3 regions of the Serratia sp. OS31 genome follow, and region 1 is predicted to be linked to each of the others. Evidence: predicted binding sites of a transcription regulator. Region 1 holds the regulator's gene; each other region holds the start of a gene.

The links. Region 1 encodes PurR, which represses purine synthesis genes. Its sites were predicted from a motif close to CANGCAAACGTTTGCNTG; they were not measured.
Region 2: the regulator PurR is predicted to act here: its motif matches at 2,000-2,017, upstream of purL (phosphoribosylformylglycinamidine synthase).
Region 3: the regulator PurR is predicted to act here: its motif matches at 4,330-4,347, upstream of H5P17_RS15530 (nucleoside-specific channel-forming protein Tsx).

Annotation. Positions count from the first base shown of each region.
Region 1 covers NZ_JACJFQ010000007.1:147,438-153,390, forward strand. Annotated here, with positions in the region: gene rnt (ribonuclease T) at 1-160, shown strand, start outside; gene H5P17_RS08820 (Grx4 family monothiol glutaredoxin) at 231-578, opposite strand; gene H5P17_RS08825 (C40 family peptidase) at 994-1,812, shown strand; gene sodB (superoxide dismutase [Fe]) at 2,006-2,584, shown strand; gene H5P17_RS08835 (YnhF family membrane protein) at 2,638-2,727, opposite strand; gene purR (HTH-type transcriptional repressor PurR) at 3,051-4,076, shown strand; gene punR (DNA-binding transcriptional activator PunR) at 4,111-5,019, opposite strand; gene punC (purine nucleoside transporter PunC) at 5,143-5,953, shown strand, end outside.
Region 2 covers NZ_JACJFQ010000019.1:20,222-26,174, reverse strand. Annotated here, with positions in the region: gene purL (phosphoribosylformylglycinamidine synthase) at 1-1,903, opposite strand, end outside; gene mltF (membrane-bound lytic murein transglycosylase MltF) at 2,183-3,643, shown strand; gene tadA (tRNA adenosine(34) deaminase TadA) at 3,644-4,156, opposite strand; gene H5P17_RS16210 (DUF2157 domain-containing protein) at 4,341-5,393, shown strand; gene yiaY (L-threonine dehydrogenase) at 5,593-5,953, shown strand, end outside.
Region 3 covers NZ_JACJFQ010000017.1:98,842-104,794, reverse strand. Annotated here, with positions in the region: gene H5P17_RS15555 (APC family permease) at 1-946, shown strand, start outside; gene yddG (aromatic amino acid DMT transporter YddG) at 1,164-2,057, shown strand; gene H5P17_RS15545 (hypothetical protein) at 2,131-2,403, shown strand; gene H5P17_RS15540 (GlxA family transcriptional regulator) at 2,410-3,387, opposite strand; gene H5P17_RS15535 (HD domain-containing protein) at 3,506-4,147, shown strand; gene H5P17_RS15530 (nucleoside-specific channel-forming protein Tsx) at 4,512-5,387, shown strand; gene H5P17_RS15525 (hypothetical protein) at 5,443-5,622, opposite strand.

The DNA of each region.
Region 1 (5,953 bases):
GCTGGCCAAAGCCTGCATCGCCGCCGATATCCCGTTCGACAGTTCCCAGGCGCACTCTGCCCTGTATGACACCGAGCAAACCGCTTTGCTGTTCTGCGAGCTGGTCAACCGTTGGAAACGCCTGGGTGGCTGGCCACTGGCGGTCGAAAACACCGACTAAGACAAAAAAATCGGGCGGCCCAGTCTTCACTGGTGCCGCCCGATGGAACCCAACAATAAAACCGAGCCGATTATGGCTGCTGGTCTTCCTGCTGTTTGTACTTCTCTGCCGTTTCTTTGATCAGCTGCTGCAGTTCGCCGCGCTGATACATTTCGATGATGATATCGCAGCCGCCTACCAGCTCACCGTCGACCCACAGCTGTGGGAAGGTCGGCCAGTTGGCGTATTTAGGCAACTCGGAACGGATGTCCGGGTTCTGCAGAATATCAACGTAGGCAAAGCGTTCGCCACAGGCAGACAGCGCCTGCACGGCTTGCGCAGAGAAACCGCAGTTTGGCAATTTCGGTGAACCCTTCATGTACAACAGAATCGGGTTCTCAGCGATCTGGTGCTGAATTTTTTCAATCGTCGTCGTCATTGTATTGCTTCCTCAAGCCAAGTCTTATGGCTACAACATGCATCACACCGGCCATTGTAGCGGCTGGAACAGTCGCAAGAAAACGCCATCTTTTGCAAGGGCATTTCCCCGTAGTCAGTCGCGTCTTACCGGCAAAGCCTTTCCGGTCAAAACATATGCGCAGAATAACATTTTTAATCTGGCCATTTCACTAATATATTTTGTCATCAAAATGCGCCGCTAAATAATCCCGTCGACGGTGATTGTCGTTTTTTTATACATCAACGGTTTGATTTTTCGGCAAAAAAAATGCCATTAACGTTTTCTCACAATATGGATTATCATTTATGAGTTCTTCGCTGTTTTATATGGCGAAATTCGGGAATACTGTCCTTCTTTCGATATCTGTTCCGGGGCCAAGGTTGGTAACGTCGACATGCGTTTAATTCTTACGCTTTTTGTGCTGTTGTTTACGCAGCTATTCTTCAATCTGGCGCATGCTGCGCCGCAGGCGCGTATTGCCGCCGAGCAACGCAAAAGCCATGTCAACGAAGCCCGGCCCGATGACCGCAAGAAAAAGAAAGCGGTAAAAGCCAGCAAAAAAGCCAAAACCACCACCCCGCAGAAAACCGCTAAGCTTTCCAAAGCCAAAACGGAGAAAACCGCTAAAAAGATCGTCAGCGCCAAATCGAAAGGCAAAACTCAGAAAATAGCCAAAATCAAAGTTACCCCGCCGAAGAAGGGTTACAAAAAAGGCTATGGTCGCCACCGCGAAGCCGGTATGGCTACTGCGAAGTTGGTGCGTGATGATAAACCCTTGAAGCTGACTCCAGCGCACAAAAAACGCTACCAGCATGCCAAGCAAACCGCGATGGCCAAGCTGATGGACCAAATGGGCAAGCCTTACCGTTGGGGCGGTACTTCACCAAGAACCGGCTTCGACTGCAGCGGCCTGATTTACTACGCGTATAAAGACGTGGTGAAAATCAAAATGCCGCGCACCGCCAACGAGATGTACCACCTGCGCGACGCCGCGCCGATCAAGAGAAGCGAGCTGGAAAGCGGTGACCTGGTGTTCTTCCGCATTAATAACCGCGGCGTAGCAGACCATGTTGGCGTTTATCTGGGCAACGGCAAATTCATTCAGTCACCGCGTACCGGTGAAGAAATTCGGATCAGCCAGCTCGACAATGACTACTGGCAAAACCATTACATCGGCGCTCGCCGTGTAGTAACACCGAAAACCATTCGATAATTTCTTTGGCGGCTGGCTTGCCCAGCCGCTCTCCCCTGACTGATTTTCCTGCTGTCCCTAAAGCACCCAATCCTTTAGCCCGCCCCACTGTATTTCATCGCGAAAATTGCTAAGCTAAATATCCACAATAAAAACAGGCCAATTGCGTTTCCGTTGCTCTGACGGAAAATTGGCACTGTACAAGGAGGAAGCAATGTCGTTTGAACTGCCCGCACTACCTTATGAAAAAAACGCCCTCGAACCGCACATTTCGGCAGAAACCCTGGAATACCACTATGGCAAGCATCACAACGCCTACGTGGTCAACCTGAACAATCTGCTGAAAGGCAGCGAGTTTGCAGGCTCCTCCCTTGAAGCTATCATCAAGGCTTCCAGCGGCGGCATCTTCAACAATGCGGCCCAGGTATGGAATCACACCTTCTATTGGCACTGCCTGTCACCTCAGGGCGGCGGAGAGCCCCAGGGCAAACTGGCCGCGGCGATCAATCAGGCTTTTGGTTCTTTTACCGCCTTCCGGGAACAATTCAGCGACGCCGCGGTGAAAAACTTCGGCGCAGGCTGGACCTGGTTAGTGAAAAAACCGGATGGCTCGCTGGCGATTGTTAATACCTCGAACGCGGCCACGCCGCTGACCGGTGAAGACAAACCGCTGCTGACCGTCGACATTTGGGAACACGCCTACTACATCGATTATCGCAACGCACGACCGGCCTACCTGGAAAACTTCTGGGCGCTGGTTAACTGGACATTTGTGGAGGAAAATCTGGCGTAAAGCGGGGAAATACAACCAGGCGTAGCGAACTGCGCCTGGTTGACTGAAGAGTATCAGTTCAATGCAGCGGTGAAGCTAAAAGCGATAATCACAGCCAGCGCACCCAGGGTGGTGAACAGTGACATTTTCAAATCGGTATCCATTACAACTCCTTTTCAGATTGGGTTTCCCAAGGGTAAAAGGCACACAATTAATGTGTTAAACCATTTTCCCACAGTTGGCCGATAAAATCTTGTTATCATTTCCCAGTTTATAATACCGATTACCTCTTCCCCTTTTGCTCAATATGGGACAAAATTCGCAGTTCACAACTGTGTACCGGCAAAATGCCCCTCCTGACCAAGCGCTGACGACTTCAACACACTAAAAACTCAGTTTTCGCTTCTTTGGAGAAGGATCTACGCAGGCAAACGATTAACATCACACTTACATACTGCAACATGTGAGTTCAGGAGTCATTCTTTACATGGCAACGATTAAAGATGTGGCCAAACGCGCTGGCGTTTCCACCACCACCGTTTCGCACGTCATCAATAAGACTCGTTTCGTCGCCGAAGAGACAAAAGCGGCCGTTGGCGCCGCGATCAAAGAGCTGCACTATTCACCCAGCGCCGTGGCGCGCAGCCTCAAGGTCAACCACACCAAATCTATTGGTCTGCTGGCCACGTCGAGCGAAGCACCTTACTTTGCCGAAGTGATCGAGGCGGTGGAAAACAGCTGCTACAGCAAAGGCTATACGCTGATCCTGTGCAACTCGCATAACAATCTGGACAAACAACGCGCCTATCTGGCGATGTTGGCGCAAAAGCGCGTCGATGGTCTGTTAGTCATGTGTTCGGAATACCCGGACCAACTGCTCGGCATGCTGGAAGATTATCGCAATATCCCGATGGTCGTCATGGATTGGGGCGCTGCACGCGGTGACTTTACCGACACCATTATCGATAACGCCTTCGAAGGCGGCTATCTGGCCGGGCGCTACCTGATTGAACGCGGCCACCGCGATATCGGAGCCATTCCGGGCCAGCTGGCACGCAATACCGGCGGCGGCCGCCATCAGGGCTTTTTAAAAGCCATGGAAGAAGCCAATATCGACGTGCGCGAAGAGTGGATTGTTCAGGGCGACTTTGAGCCGGAATCCGGTTACAAGGCCATGCATCAGATACTGTCGCAGAAGCAACGCCCTACCGCGGTATTCTGCGGTGGCGATATCATGGCCATGGGGGCGATCTGCGCCGCCGATGAACTTGGGCTGCGCGTGCCGCAGGACATTTCGGTGATTGGCTACGATAACGTACGAAATGCCCGCTACTTCACCCCGGCACTGACCACGATCCATCAGCCCAAAGAACGTCTGGGTGAGATGGCGTTCACCATGCTGCTGGATCGCATTATCAGCAAACGTGAAGAGTCGCAGGTCATTGAGGTTCATCCCAAGCTGGTCGAGCGCCGTTCGGTCGCTGACGGCCCGTTCATCGATTATCGCCGCTAATTATCTGCGCCGGAAACCCTCGCGGTTTCCGGCGTCATTCTTCGCTTAGCCACTCCTGATTCAAGGTTTCACTGTCTCCCAGATAATCCAGTAACCAGGCCATCGCCGGTGACGGCGTATTTTGCTGCCAGGTCAGGCAACAAGGGCTGGCGGGAAATGGCTGTTGCAACTGTAGCGCCACCAGTTCCCCGCGCTGCACCAAAGGCAATACCCGATGCGCGGGCATCATGCCAACGCACAACCCGGCACACAGGCAATCTATCGCAGAGGCCCAGTCCGGCACCACCAGGCGTCGCTGGTTGTCCAACGTCCAGGTCACGCGTTTGGGCAGGTTGCGCGAAGTATCTTCCAGGCACAGCGACGGAAAAGGCCGGAGTTGATCGTCGTTCAACAGCCCTTCTATCGCGGCCAGAGGATGTTGTGGACTGGCCACGCACAGCCAGCACATATCCCCCATATCGCGAAAGGCGAAACCGCCGCCCACGGGCACCGCCCTTGTGGCACCGATCGCCATATCGGCACGACCGTCCACCAGCGCATCCCACACGCCATTAAACACCTCCGGCTGAACCAGCAGTTCGACGTCGGGGAAATGGCGGTAAAAATCCAGCACCAATTGGCGGCTACGCTGGGGTTTAACGATGATATCTACCGCAATTTTCAACTGGCCCCGCCAGCCGTTAGCCACCTGCTGGCACTGTCGTCGCGTGTCGAGCATTTTTTTGATGACACCACGCGCTTCCTGAATAAACAGCACGCCCGCCGGTGTCAGTTCCACGTCACGATGACGACGCTCAAACAGCGGCACCGCCAGCCATTGCTCCAGCTGCCGCACCGTGTAACTTACCGCCGACGGCACCCGATGCAGTTCCTGCGCCGCAGCGCTGAAACTGCCGGTACGGGCCACCGCATCGACGACATCCAGGGAATATTCAGACCACATAGTTTTGCCTTCAATTTTTTTAACAGCACCTCGCAAATATTACCGTTTCACAAGCAGAGATCCAGCCGGATACACTTGCCGGCGCTAAAAACCTGCGACAATAAAATATTAACGAGAAATACCATGCGAAATTCCTTTGGTTTTATGTTCTACCTTGCCGGCCTGAGCATGCTGGGTTACCTGGCCACCGACATGTACCTGCCCGCCTTTGGCATGATGCAGCAAGACCTGCAGATTTCCGCCGGGGCCATCAGCGCCAGCCTGAGTATCTTCCTGGCCGGGTTTGCCTTTGCACAACTGCTGTGGGGCCCGCTTTCCGATCGCCTAGGCCGTAAACCGGTGTTGCTGATCGGCCTGGCGCTGTTTGCCCTCGGCTGCCTCGGCATGCTGTGGGTACAAAATGCCGTGCAACTTTGGTCGCTGCGCTTTATCCAGGCGATTGGGGTTTGTTCCGCCGCCGTTACCTGGCAGGCGTTGGTGATTGACCGCTATCGCGAAGGCAAGGCTAACCGAGTGTTCGCCACCATTATGCCGCTGGTGGCTCTTTCACCGGCGCTGGCGCCATTGGTGGGTGCCTGGTTGCTGAACCACATGGGCTGGCGCGCCATTTTTGCCGTGTTGCTGGGCATCACCGTGATCCTGTTGCTGCCGACGCTGATGCTGAAAGAAAGCGCCAAAACCGTGCCTTCCACCGACAATAAGAAGAGCGCGCTCAGCTTCATGCAACTGCTGAAATCTCGCATTTTCAGCGGCAACGTCATGATCTTTGCCGCCTGTTCTGCCGGTTTCTTCGCCTGGCTGACCGGTTCGCCGTTTATTCTTGGCGAGATGGGCTACAGCCCGAATGATATCGGCCTTAGCTATGTGCCGCAGACTCTGGCTTTCTTATTGGGAGGCTATGGTTGCCGTACCGCGTTAAACCGCATGAATGGCA
Region 2 (5,953 bases), on a different contig from region 1:
CATCGGCCAAAGTAATGTTGTCGCGCTGTACCGGCTGGCCTTTAGCCTGCAGGCGGGTCACGTCACGCGTCATCTTCGGCGTTTTGCCCAGCAGCACGTCCAACGGCATGTCGATCGGCTGGTTGTCGAAATGGCTGTCGTTCAGCGTCAAATGCTGTTCTTCGGTGGCTTCGCCGATCACCGCATAAGGGGCACGCTCACGGTGACAAATCTCGTCGAACTGCGCCATCTGCGCCGGGGCAATCGCCATCACATAGCGTTCCTGCGATTCATTGCACCAGACTTCCAGCGGGCTCATGCCCGGTTCGTCGTTAAGGATATCGCGCAGTTCGAAACGGCCACCGCGGCCACCGTCGCTGACCAGCTCTGGCATGGCGTTAGACAAACCGCCCGCCCCCACATCGTGGATAAACAGAATCGGGTTCTGTTCGCCCAACTGCCAGCAGCGGTCGATCACTTCCTGGCAGCGACGCTCCATTTCCGGGTTGTCGCGCTGTACCGAGGCAAAATCCAGATCGGCGTCGGACTGGCCGGAGGCCATAGAAGAGGCTGCGCCGCCGCCCAGACCGATGTTCATCGCCGGGCCACCCAGCACCACCAGTTTGGCGCCGACGGTGATTTCGCCTTTTTGCACATGGTCGGCGCGGATGTTGCCGATACCGCCCGCCAGCATGATCGGTTTGTGATAACCGCGCAGTTCGACGCCGTTATGGCTGTTGACCTGTTCTTCGTAGGTACGGAAGTATCCCACCAACGCCGGACGGCCGAATTCGTTATTGAACGCTGCACCACCCAGTGGGCCGTCGGTCATAATGTCCAGTGCGGTTACGATGCGATCCGGTTTGCCAAAATCCTGCTCCCAGGGCTGCTCGAAGCCGGGAATGCGCAGGTTGGAAACCGAAAAGCCCACCAGGCCGGCCTTGGGTTTGGCACCGCGACCCGTAGCGCCTTCGTCGCGGATCTCGCCACCTGAACCGGTAGCGGCGCCCGGCCACGGGGAGATCGCCGTCGGGTGGTTATGGGTTTCCACCTTCATCAGGATGTGGGCCTCTTCCTGATGGTAGTCATACTGACCGCTTTGCGGCGCAGCGAAGAAACGGCCGACCTGTGAACCTTCCATCACGGCGGCATTGTCTTTATAAGCCGACAGCACGTAATCCGGCGTCTGCTCGAAGGTATTTTTGATCATTTTGAACAGCGACTTCGGCTGCTGTTCGCCATCGATGATCCAATCGGCGTTGAAAATTTTATGACGGCAGTGTTCCGAGTTGGCCTGCGCGAACATATAGAGTTCGATATCCGTCGGGTTGCGCCCCAGCCCGGTAAAGGCATTCAGCAGATAGTCGATTTCGTCTTCGGCCAGCGCCAGACCCAGCTTAAGGTTGGCCTGTTCCAGCGCGCTGCGCCCTTCCCCCAGCATATCGATCGCCTGATAAGGCGCCGGCTGATGCTGAGCAAACAGCTGCTCTGCCTGTTGCAAGCTGCTGAAGACGGTTTCCATCATCCGGTCATGCAGCAATGCGGCAAGCTGTTGCCACTGTGCTTCAGTCAGCGTCGGTGCCTTGACGTAAAACGCCAGACCGCGCTCCAAGCGCACCACCTGCTTCAAACCGCAGTTATGGGCGATATCGGTGGCTTTGGAAGACCAGGGAGAAATGGTGCCCGGACGCGGTGTCACCAACAGCAGGCGACCTTCAGGGGCATGTTCGGCGAGAGAGGGACCGTACTTGAGCAGGCGCGCGAGCTTGCCGTGTTCTTCGGCAGTGAGCGGTGCGCTAACATCGGCAAAGTGGACGTACTCGGCGTAGATATCACTGACCGGAAGTTGGGCGTCCTGGCAGCGGGACAACAGTTTGGTAACACGAAAAGCCGACAAAGCGGGCGAACCACGCAGTATTTCCATAATCAAAGTTCTCTCGTCTTCGAAGCAACTGACTTCAGCACTTCATTGGGCGCAACAGGGGGAAAACGCGCGCCATTATAGAGAATCTGCGCGACAGACGAAACCGTTTGCGTAGCTATTATTGATAAAAGCTGTTCACGCCATCGAATTGTCATAACGTATCAATAAAGTTGCACGCTGGCGTTTTGTTGCGCAAAATGCCCCGGCACTGGTGATTTAACCATAAGAAAAAGCGGGATGACAGTCGTCAGTGCACCTGTGCCATCACTGGATAACTATTTGAAACGCCTTAAAATAAACTACATTCTAATCGGTGTTGTCACCCTGCTTCTGGCGCTCGCCCTGTGGCCCAATATTACCTGGCGCGGCGGCCAGGGCGGGCAACTCGAAGAGATCAAATCCCGCGGAGAGTTGCGTATCAGTACGCTGAACTCACCGTTAACCTATTTCACCACCAAGCAGGGGCCAAGTGGCCTCGACTACGAACTGGCGAAACGTTTCGCCAGCTATCTGGGGGTGAAACTGGTGGTGATCCCGCATAAGAACATCAACGATCTGTTCGACGATCTGGACGATGACGATGCCGACCTGCTGGCCGCCGGCCTGATCTACAATCAGGATCGCCTCAGCCGTGCCCGCACCGGCCCGGCTTACTATTCCGTTTCCCAGCAGTTGGTTTATCGCCTGGGCACCGCACGCCCCAAAAGCTTTGCCGATATTAAAGGCAAGCTGGCGGTCGCTTCCGGCTCGGCCCACGTCAGCACGCTGAAACAGCTCAAACAAAGTAAGTTCCCGGACCTCAGTTGGGAAGCCTCCAGCGATCTCACCTCAAAAGAGCTGCTTGAGCAGGTCGCCGACGGCAAACTGGATTACACCCTCGGCGACTCCGTGACCATCGCCCTGCTGCAGCGCATCCATCCGCAGCTGGCGGTGGCTTTCGACGTCACCGATGAAGAACCTGTTACCTGGTACCTGAAGCGCGGCACCGACGACAGCCTGTATGCGGCCATGCTGGATTTTTACAGCCAGATGGTGGACGACGGCACGCTGGCGCGGCTGGAAGAGAAGTACCTCGGCCACGTGGGCAGTTTTGATTACGTCGATACCAAAACCTTCCTGTCGGCAATAGACTCGGTACTGCCCACCTTCCGTTCGCTGTTTGAAAAATACGCCAGCGAGATCGACTGGAAGCTGCTGGCCGCCATTGCCTATCAGGAATCGCACTGGAACCCGCAGGCCACTTCACCGACCGGCGTTCGCGGTCTGATGATGCTGACGCGGGCCACCGCCGACGGTCTGGGTGTTAACGATCGCCTGGATCCCGAGGAGAGCATTCAGGGTGGCGCACTCTATTTACAGCGGCTGATGGCCAAGGTGCCCGACACCGTGCCGGAAGATGAGCGTATCTGGTTCGCGCTGGCTGCCTACAACATGGGCTGGGGCCATATGCTCGACGCCCGCAAACTGACCAAAATGCAAAAAGGCAACCCGGACAGTTGGGTCGACGTCAAACAGCGCCTGCCGATGCTCAGCCAGAAGCGCTACTACCCGCAGTTGACCTACGGCTATGCGCGCGGACGCGAAGCCTATAACTACGTGGAAAACATCCGCCGTTATCAGGTCAGCCTGGTGGGGTATCTGCAAGAAAGGGAGAGAAAGGCGGCGCAGGAAGCGGCCGAACAGGCGGAACTGGGGAAAGGCTATCCGGCGGTGGCGCCGGAGTTGGCACTTAACTTCTGATTATTCCGGGTCCTTATCCGCCTGCGCGCGTTGCGCTTGCTTCAACGCCTTTTGCTGTTCACGGCGCATGCGGAAAAAGTTACTCAAGGTAGCCGCGCATTCCTCGGCCAGCACGCCGGAGAGGATCTCCACCTGATGATTCATGCCGGGATGGCGCAAAATATCCACCAGCGATCCCGCAGCCCCGGTTTTCACATCGGCGGCGCCGTAAACCAACCGACGAATGCGGCTGTGCACCATCGCCCCCGCACACATCACGCACGGCTCCAGGGTCACGTACAAGGTCGCATTCAACAGACGGTAATTCTGCAACACTGCCCCACCCTGCCGCAGCGCCATGATTTCTGCATGCGCGGTCGGATCGTGGCGGCCAATCGGCCGGTTCCAGCCTTCGCCAATCACCTGATTATCCAGCACCAGTAGCGCCCCGACCGGCACCTCTCCTTCTTCCTGCGCACGCAGGGCCAGCCGCAATGCCTGACGCATCCAGTATTCATCGTTATATTCAGTCATTGCATCATTCCTCGTGCACTTTTGCGGCGGGCATTATACACAGTAGCAGTGATGCATGCTGCGCCCGTGTTAACCAGGGCAAATATAGTCGCCCCTTATCAGCGGCGGAGAAGTGACACACTGCGGCTTGAAATACAACGGGTATATACTGATTGAATCAGGGTGTTTTTCAGGGACAGGAAACATGAAACTCAGCAAGAAAAACGCCACCGTCGTGCGCAAAGCGCTGGACGGCTGGGTAGATGAAGGCGCGCTGACGGCGCAACAGCAGCAACAACTGCTGCAACACGTTGAGGTACAACCCTTCGACTGGCGACGGCTGGCACGTTATGCGTTTCTCGCCGCGCTGGCTTCGCTGGTGATTGCCATCAGCAGCCTGTTCGCCGACGGTGAATTGCTTTATCGCCTGGGGGAATTGTTCCGCTTCGATGCACCGGTACGTATGGCGATCGCCGCCGTAGTGGCCGCTCTTTGCTATGTCTGGGCGCTGCGACGCCGCCGTCGGCATCCGGAGAAACGCTACGGTAATGAAGCCGCTTTGTTCGTTGCCGTGTTGTTCACCGCCTGTGCCCTGTGGCAAATGGGCGTCTGGCTGGATAACGGCAGCGGCCGGGTCTCGCTGCTGTTGACGTTCGCCGCACTGCTGTATGGCGTGATTGGCTGGTTCAGCCGCTCCGGGCTGGTATGGTGGTTTGCTCTGCTGTCGCTGGGCAATGCTTTCGGGGCCGAGACCGGTTATCTGTCCGGCTGGGGGGCTTATTGGCTGGGCATGAGCTTCCCGATTCGCTTTATTGCCTTCGGCATGGTGTTGATCGCCGCGGCGTTGCTGTTGCAACCGCAGCTCGCCCGTCGTGGACTGGAGCGGGTTTCGCTGGCGATGGGCCTGTTGTACCTGTTCATCGCCCTATGGTTGCTGTCGATTTTCGGGAATTATGGCGATCTCGATAGCTGGTATAACGTACGCCAGATTGAACTGTTCCACTGGAGCCTGTTGTTCGGCCTCGCCGCCGTCGGGTGCATCTGGCTGGGGCTGAAACGCGACGATGCCATGCTGCGCGGTTTTGGGCTGACCTTCCTCGGTATTAACCTCTATACCCGTTTCTTCGAATTTTTCTGGGACGCCATGCCCAAGGCGATTTTCTTTGTGGTGCTCGGCCTGAGCCTGTGGGCGCTGGGGCATTACGCGGAAAAAGTCTGGCAATGGGGCCGTAAACCGCACGACCAAACCGATGATTAAGGCCCGCTGGTTTTAACGGTAAGAGTTACTGCTGGGTTTGGCTCCGGCCGGGCTAAACCCACAGAGTGTAAGTGGTTAAACTAAAACTAAATCAATCACCTGACTTAACCCCTTTGATGTTGCGATAGATCATGATGACTTAATAATTAGCGGAGTAGTGTTTGGGGCAAGCAATAAAGCTTTTATCCAGGAGTGACTTATGGCTGCCTCAACTTTCTTTATCCCTTCCGTCAACATGATTGGCTCCGGCTGTCTTGACCAAGCGGCAAAGACCCTGAAACAACAGGGATTGCACCAGGCGTTGATCGTGACCGACAAAGTGTTGAATAACATTGGCGTAGTCGCCCAGGTTCAACAGTTGCTCGCCGCGCAGCAGATAGAAAGCTGCGTTTATGACGGCACTCACCCCAACCCAACCACGCTGAACGTGAAACAGGGCCTGGCCCTACTGCAAGAGCATCAATGCGACTGCGTGATCTCCCTGGGGGGCGGCTCACCGCACGATTGCGCCAAAGGCATCGCACTGCTGGCAACCAACGGCGGGGACATCAAGGACTATG
Region 3 (5,953 bases), on a different contig from region 1:
CATTACCGCCATCAACCTGAAAAGCGTCAATTTGGTGGCTAACTTCAACACCCTGTTTGTTCTGGCCCAAATAGCGATCATCGTGGTGTTTATCTTCCTGGTAGTGCGCGGTTTGCACAACGGTGAAGGGCTGGGGACAGTGTGGAGTCTGCAACCCTTCATCAATGAGAATGCGCATTTGCTGCCGATCATCACCGGTGCCACCATTTTGTGCTTTTCGTTTCTCGGCTTCGACGCGGTTACCACCCTGTGTGAGGAAACGCCCGATGCCGCCAGAGTGATCCCAAAGGCTATCTTCCTGACAGCGCTGTACGGTGGGGTCATCTTTATCAGCGTCTCCTTCTTTATTCAGCTGTTTTTCCCTTCCATCCAGCGCTTTCATCAGCCGGACGCGGCGCTGCCGGAAATTGCGCTGTACGTAGGCGGCAAGCTGTTCCAGTCGATTTTCCTGTGCATTACCTTTATCAATACGCTGGCATCGGGTCTGGCCTCGCACGCCAGCGTTTCACGGCTGCTGTATGTGATGGGGCGCGACAACGTGTTTCCGGAAAAATATTTTGGTTACATCCATCCCAAATGGCGTACTCCGTCATTGAACGTGTTGCTGGTGGGGCTGGTGGCCCTGTCCGCGCTGTCTTTCGATCTGGTCACCGCCACTGCGCTGATCAACTTCGGTGCCCTGGTGGCCTTTACCTTCGTTAATCTGTCGGTGATCAGCCATTTCTATATCCGCGAAGGGCGCAACAAAAGCTGGAAGGACCGCTTCAACTACCTGTTCCTGCCGTTGGTGGGGGCGTTGACGGTTGGCGTGCTGTGGCTGAACCTGGAAAAAAGCTCGCTGACCATGGGGCTGATCTGGGCCGGGATGGGCTTTGCCTACCTGGTGTACCTCACCCGGCGTTTCCGTCAACCGCCGCCGCAGTTTGAACGGCAGCCCCAGCAATAAGGCTAAGGCTGTTGATGAACCAATGCCAAGGGTAGATCGGTAGGGGTCGAACATGTTCGACCCGATTCAACCCATTGATTATGCTATAGGGCGCAGCATGCTGCACCCCTACCATGAAACAATGAGCATTCTGAGGCGGGGTTTCCCGCCTTTCTTTTTTTACCCCCGGGCAGTAGAGTGAAAATCCTGATAAAAAATAACTGATTGGAACTCTTTCATGTCTTCTCTGCCCGCTCACTATAAAGCCACCTTGCTCGGTCTGTTGGCGATCCTGCTGTGGAGCAGCGTGGTTGGCCTGATACGCAGCGTCAGTGAAGGGCTGGGGCCGATTGGCGGAGCAGCAATGATCTACAGCGTCAGCGCGGTATTTTTGCTGTTGGCGTTGCGCCTGCCGAATTTACGCCTGTTTCCGCGCTCCTATCTGCTCCTCGGCAGCCTGCTGTTTGTCAGCTATGAAATCTGCCTGTCGTTATCTTTGGGCTATGCCAATACCCGCCTGCAAGCGATTGAAGTGGGGATGATCAACTACCTGTGGCCCTGTTTTACCGTGCTGATGGCGCTGGTGCTTAATGGGCAAAAAGCCAAGTGGTGGCTGCTGCCGGGGTTGTTGCTGTCTTTGTTCGGCATTGGCTGGATCATGAGCGGCGAGGGCGGCTGGTCGCCGGCGCAAATGCTGGAGAATGTGCGCAGCAATCCGCTGAGTTACTCGTTGGCTTTTGGCGGCGCGGTGATTTGGGCGCTGTATTGCAATCTGACCAAGAAAATTGCCCAGGGTCATAACGGCGTGGTGCTGTTCATTACGCTGACCGCCGTGGCGCTGTGGTTGAAATATGCTTTCAGCAGCGAAAGCGGTATGCAATTCACGCTGCCGGTAACCCTGACGCTGCTGTGCGCGGGCATGGCAATGGGGGCAGGCTATGCGGCGTGGAACGTGGGTATATTGCGCGGCAATATGACGCTGTTGGCGACGGCGTCTTACTTCACGCCGGTGCTGTCGGCGGTGTTTGCCGCGCTGGTGCTGGATACTGCATTGACCGCCAATTTTTGGCAGGGCGTGGTCATGGTCACGGCAGGCTCGTTGATCTGCTGGCGGGCAACCCGAGGAAATTAACGGAAATTATCTGCCTGTCGGCCAATGTTGAACTAGAATTTAACTAGCGATTCTGCCTGAAGGAACATAAAAAATGAGAGACGATATCCAATTCATTCAGCAGCCAGTGATTGACGACGAAAGTTTTATGCGAGGGGATACCGTACGCCTGACCACCGCCAACTTGCGCCACGAATACCAGCTGGATGTCGGTATTTTACGCCGTGAAGGCAAGCTGATTTTTGGTTCGGTAATCGCTGCGGCACCGAAAGTGGACATCCCGCCCAAAGAGTGGGAAGTGGCACCGGGGCAGGAGGTAGTGTTCCGCCAGGAAAATATTGCCAAGGCGGTATTGGGCGGAAAATAACGCCTTTTACTCCGTCCTCAGGCCTTTGCTGAGGTAAATTTTGCGATAATCCGTCGGTGAAACTCCGAGCCGACGGACAAAGGCTCGCCGCAGTAATTCGACGCTTGAAAACCCGCAGCTGGCCGCAACCTGTTTGGGTGCAAGCCTACCGCTCTCTAACAATCGTCTTGCCTGTGCGATACGGATATCTTCAATCCATCTGCCAGGGGAAGTACCGACTTCACGGCTGAACAGCCGGGTAAAGTGGCGAGGAGTGATGCCGGCGCGAGCCGCCAGGCTGGCGACGCTGTGCGGCAAGGCGATATTTTCGATGGCCCAGCGTTGAACCTCCTGCAATACAGAACGGCCCGCCAACGAGGTCTTGTCCTGGTAACTGAACTGCATTTGCCCGCCTGGGCGCTGAAAGAACATCACCAACTGAGCGGCAACCCGCCGTGCCACCTCGCGACCCAGATCCTCCTCAACCATCATCAGCGCCAGATCCAGCCCTGAGGTGACGCCGGCTGCGGTTTGCAGGCGACCATCGCGCACATAAATAGCGTCTTTATCGATTTTTACCTGAGGGAAGCGCAGGCTGAGCCGTTCGGCAACGGCCCAGTGGGTGGTGATTTGTCGGCCGTTCAGCAGCCCGGTGGCCGCCAGCAGAAAGGCGCCGCTGCAGACAGATCCATAACGGCGAGTACGCGGAATAACCCGTTTTAGCCAGTCGAGCGTACGCGTCTGGCTTTCCTGTTCGGCCATGCCCGGTGCACCGGCCACCAGCAAGGTATCAATCACTTCATCACGCCATTGGGTAATCGCGCTGTCAGGAAGCACCTTCACCCCGGAGGAAGAGACGATCGGCGCGAGCGTGCGGCCCACCACCAGCAAACGATAGGCCGGGTATCCCACCTGCAGATTGGCTTCGGCAAACACGTCCAGCGGGCCGGAAACATCCAATAGCTGCACGCCCGGCACGGCAAGAATGGCGATGGTTTTTATCATGGTGGTGGCCTGCATATCCCGAACGGCAGGATAAGTCCTTAATCGTAGTATTTGTGCTATTGAGGACATCCAGTGTAATGCCTAACCTGAGCTTCTACCACACAAGCGGAGAAGTGATATGAGCCAAAACATCCAGGGTATCCGAGTGCCTGACAGCGCGTTGGCGCGCCAGGCAACCGAATTGGTACGCGACACCGAAAGCGATCTGCTGTTTCATCATTCCAGTCGGGTTTATTACTGGGCCGCGCTGGCGGGGGCAGAGCGTAATTTGCAGGTTGATCCGGAGCTGTTATACATCGGCTGTATGTTCCACGACATGGGCCTGACTCCGCAGCACTGCAGCTGCGATAAGCGTTTTGAGGTCGATGGCGCCGACGCGGCAGCCGCTTTCTTGCACAGCCACGGCGTTCAACAGCGGGATATCGATCTGGTGTGGACGGCGATTGCGCTGCATACCACGCCGGGTATTCCGCAATATATGCATCCCGTGGTTTCTCTGGTGACCGCCGGTGTAGAAATGGATGTCCTGGGCATTGACTATCAGAAGTTTGATGCCGAATTGCGCGACCAGGTGGTGCAGTTGCATCCGCGCGGTGCGCAGTTTAAGGAGGATATTATTCAGGCATTCTATGACGGGATTAAATCCAAACCGCAAACCACTTTCGGTAACGTAAAGGCCGATGTGCTGGCAGATAAAGATCTCCATTTTGTCCGTAGCAATTTCTGCAGCATCATTCGCAATTCGTCCTGGCCAGCCTAACCCTCGGTGGCCTCTTTTCTTGTCAGCCGGTCATTGCGACCGGCTTTTCTGTTTAACAAAAGTAACCGACATTAACTTTTTGTATTGAACACATTTGGCACAAAACCTGCTTTAAAAATCATCGGGCATGACAAAAATCACAGCGATCGTGAATTTGCATGAAACATAATTTGACAAATGTGAACGCAATCGATTACCTATTCGCGAAATGCATAACTGGATCACAGATTCTTACACCCAGTGATTTCTATAATGCGCGCGTCGCCCGAGAGTTTGTAAGCGGAGGCAACGCCAGGTGTCGTCAGACTGATTGTCATCTTTTCTAACGGGCAGGAAATGGCCCTTTAAGCATGTGGTAATAAAAATGAAAAAAATAGCTCTCGCAGCAGGTGTACTGCTCGCAGCGTCTTACAGTGCATCTTCAATGGCTGATAGCAAAGACAGCCAATACGTCTCGGATTGGTGGCACCAGAGCGTTAACGTGGTAGGCAGCTACCACACCCGTTTCGGACCTCAGTTGAACAACGATCTGTACCTGGAATATGAAGCCTTCGCCAAAAAAGATTGGTTCGACTTCTATGGCTACATCGACGTTCCTAAATTCTTCGGCGTGGGCAACACCCCTGACCGCGGTATCTGGGACAAAGGTTCTCCGATGTTTATGGAAATTGAACCTCGCTTCTCCATCGACAAACTGACCGGCACCGATCTGAGCTTTGGCCCGTTCAAAGAATGGTACTTCGCCAACAACTACATCTATGACCTGGGCCACAACGCTGACGGTCGCCAGAACACCTGGTACATGGGTCTGGGTACCGACATCGACACCGGTTTGCCAATGAGCCTGTCGATGAACATCTATGCCAAGTACCAGTGGGAAAACTACCAGGCTGCCAACGAAAACAGCTGGGACGGTTACCGCTTCAAAGTGAAATACTTTGTGCCGTTGACCCAGGTGTGGGGCGGCAATCTGAGCTACATCGGTTTCACCAACTTTGACTTCGGTTCCGATCTGGGCAAGGACGACTTCACCGTGAACGGTCGTCAGGCGCGCACCAGCAACTCGATCGCTTCCAGCCATATTCTGGCGTTGAACTACGATCACTGGCACTACTCGTTCGTGGCTCGTTATTTCCATAACGGCGGCCAGTGGCAGGACGGTGTGGATATTGGCACCCCACAGGGTCCAATCAAATCCACCGGCTGGGGTTACTATATCGTGGCCGGTTATAACTTCTGATTTTCCGTGGTATCAGAAACAGAAAACCCCGCTTTGGCGGGTTTTTTTTTCGTCATCACTGCGCTTGTTCACCGGGCAGATGCCGCACCGGCATAAATAATCGTCCTTTGATTACGTGGCATTCATTATCGATCCAATTGATGATTTGTTCACGGCTAACGCCTTCGGATTGCGCGTAGCGGTGAAGATCGCCATTAAAGTGCTGCGTGATGTATTCCATGAGGGTCATTTGCATGTCTTTTGCTCCTGAACGCCCACCCGTTGCCAACTGGCCACCGCGGGAGGTTAAGGTTTCTCAGACGCCGAATTTAAAGTATTGGCAACCAAATCTCAACAAAAAGCACCTCTCTGGTGCATCCGATGTCGATTTATCGGTAAAAAAGAATCCCGCACGGAGAGGCGGGAAGCGTTCAGTGTTATCACTTTAGGCGATAAAAAGATGATTTGAGGTGCGACGAAAAAGAGCAGGCTAACTCTTTTTGTGACAGTTCCAAACTACTGCATGGCTTATTTCGCTGCAAGAAAAATCTTAGGCCGGAATTCGGTTTTTTCGAATAGTTTTGCGC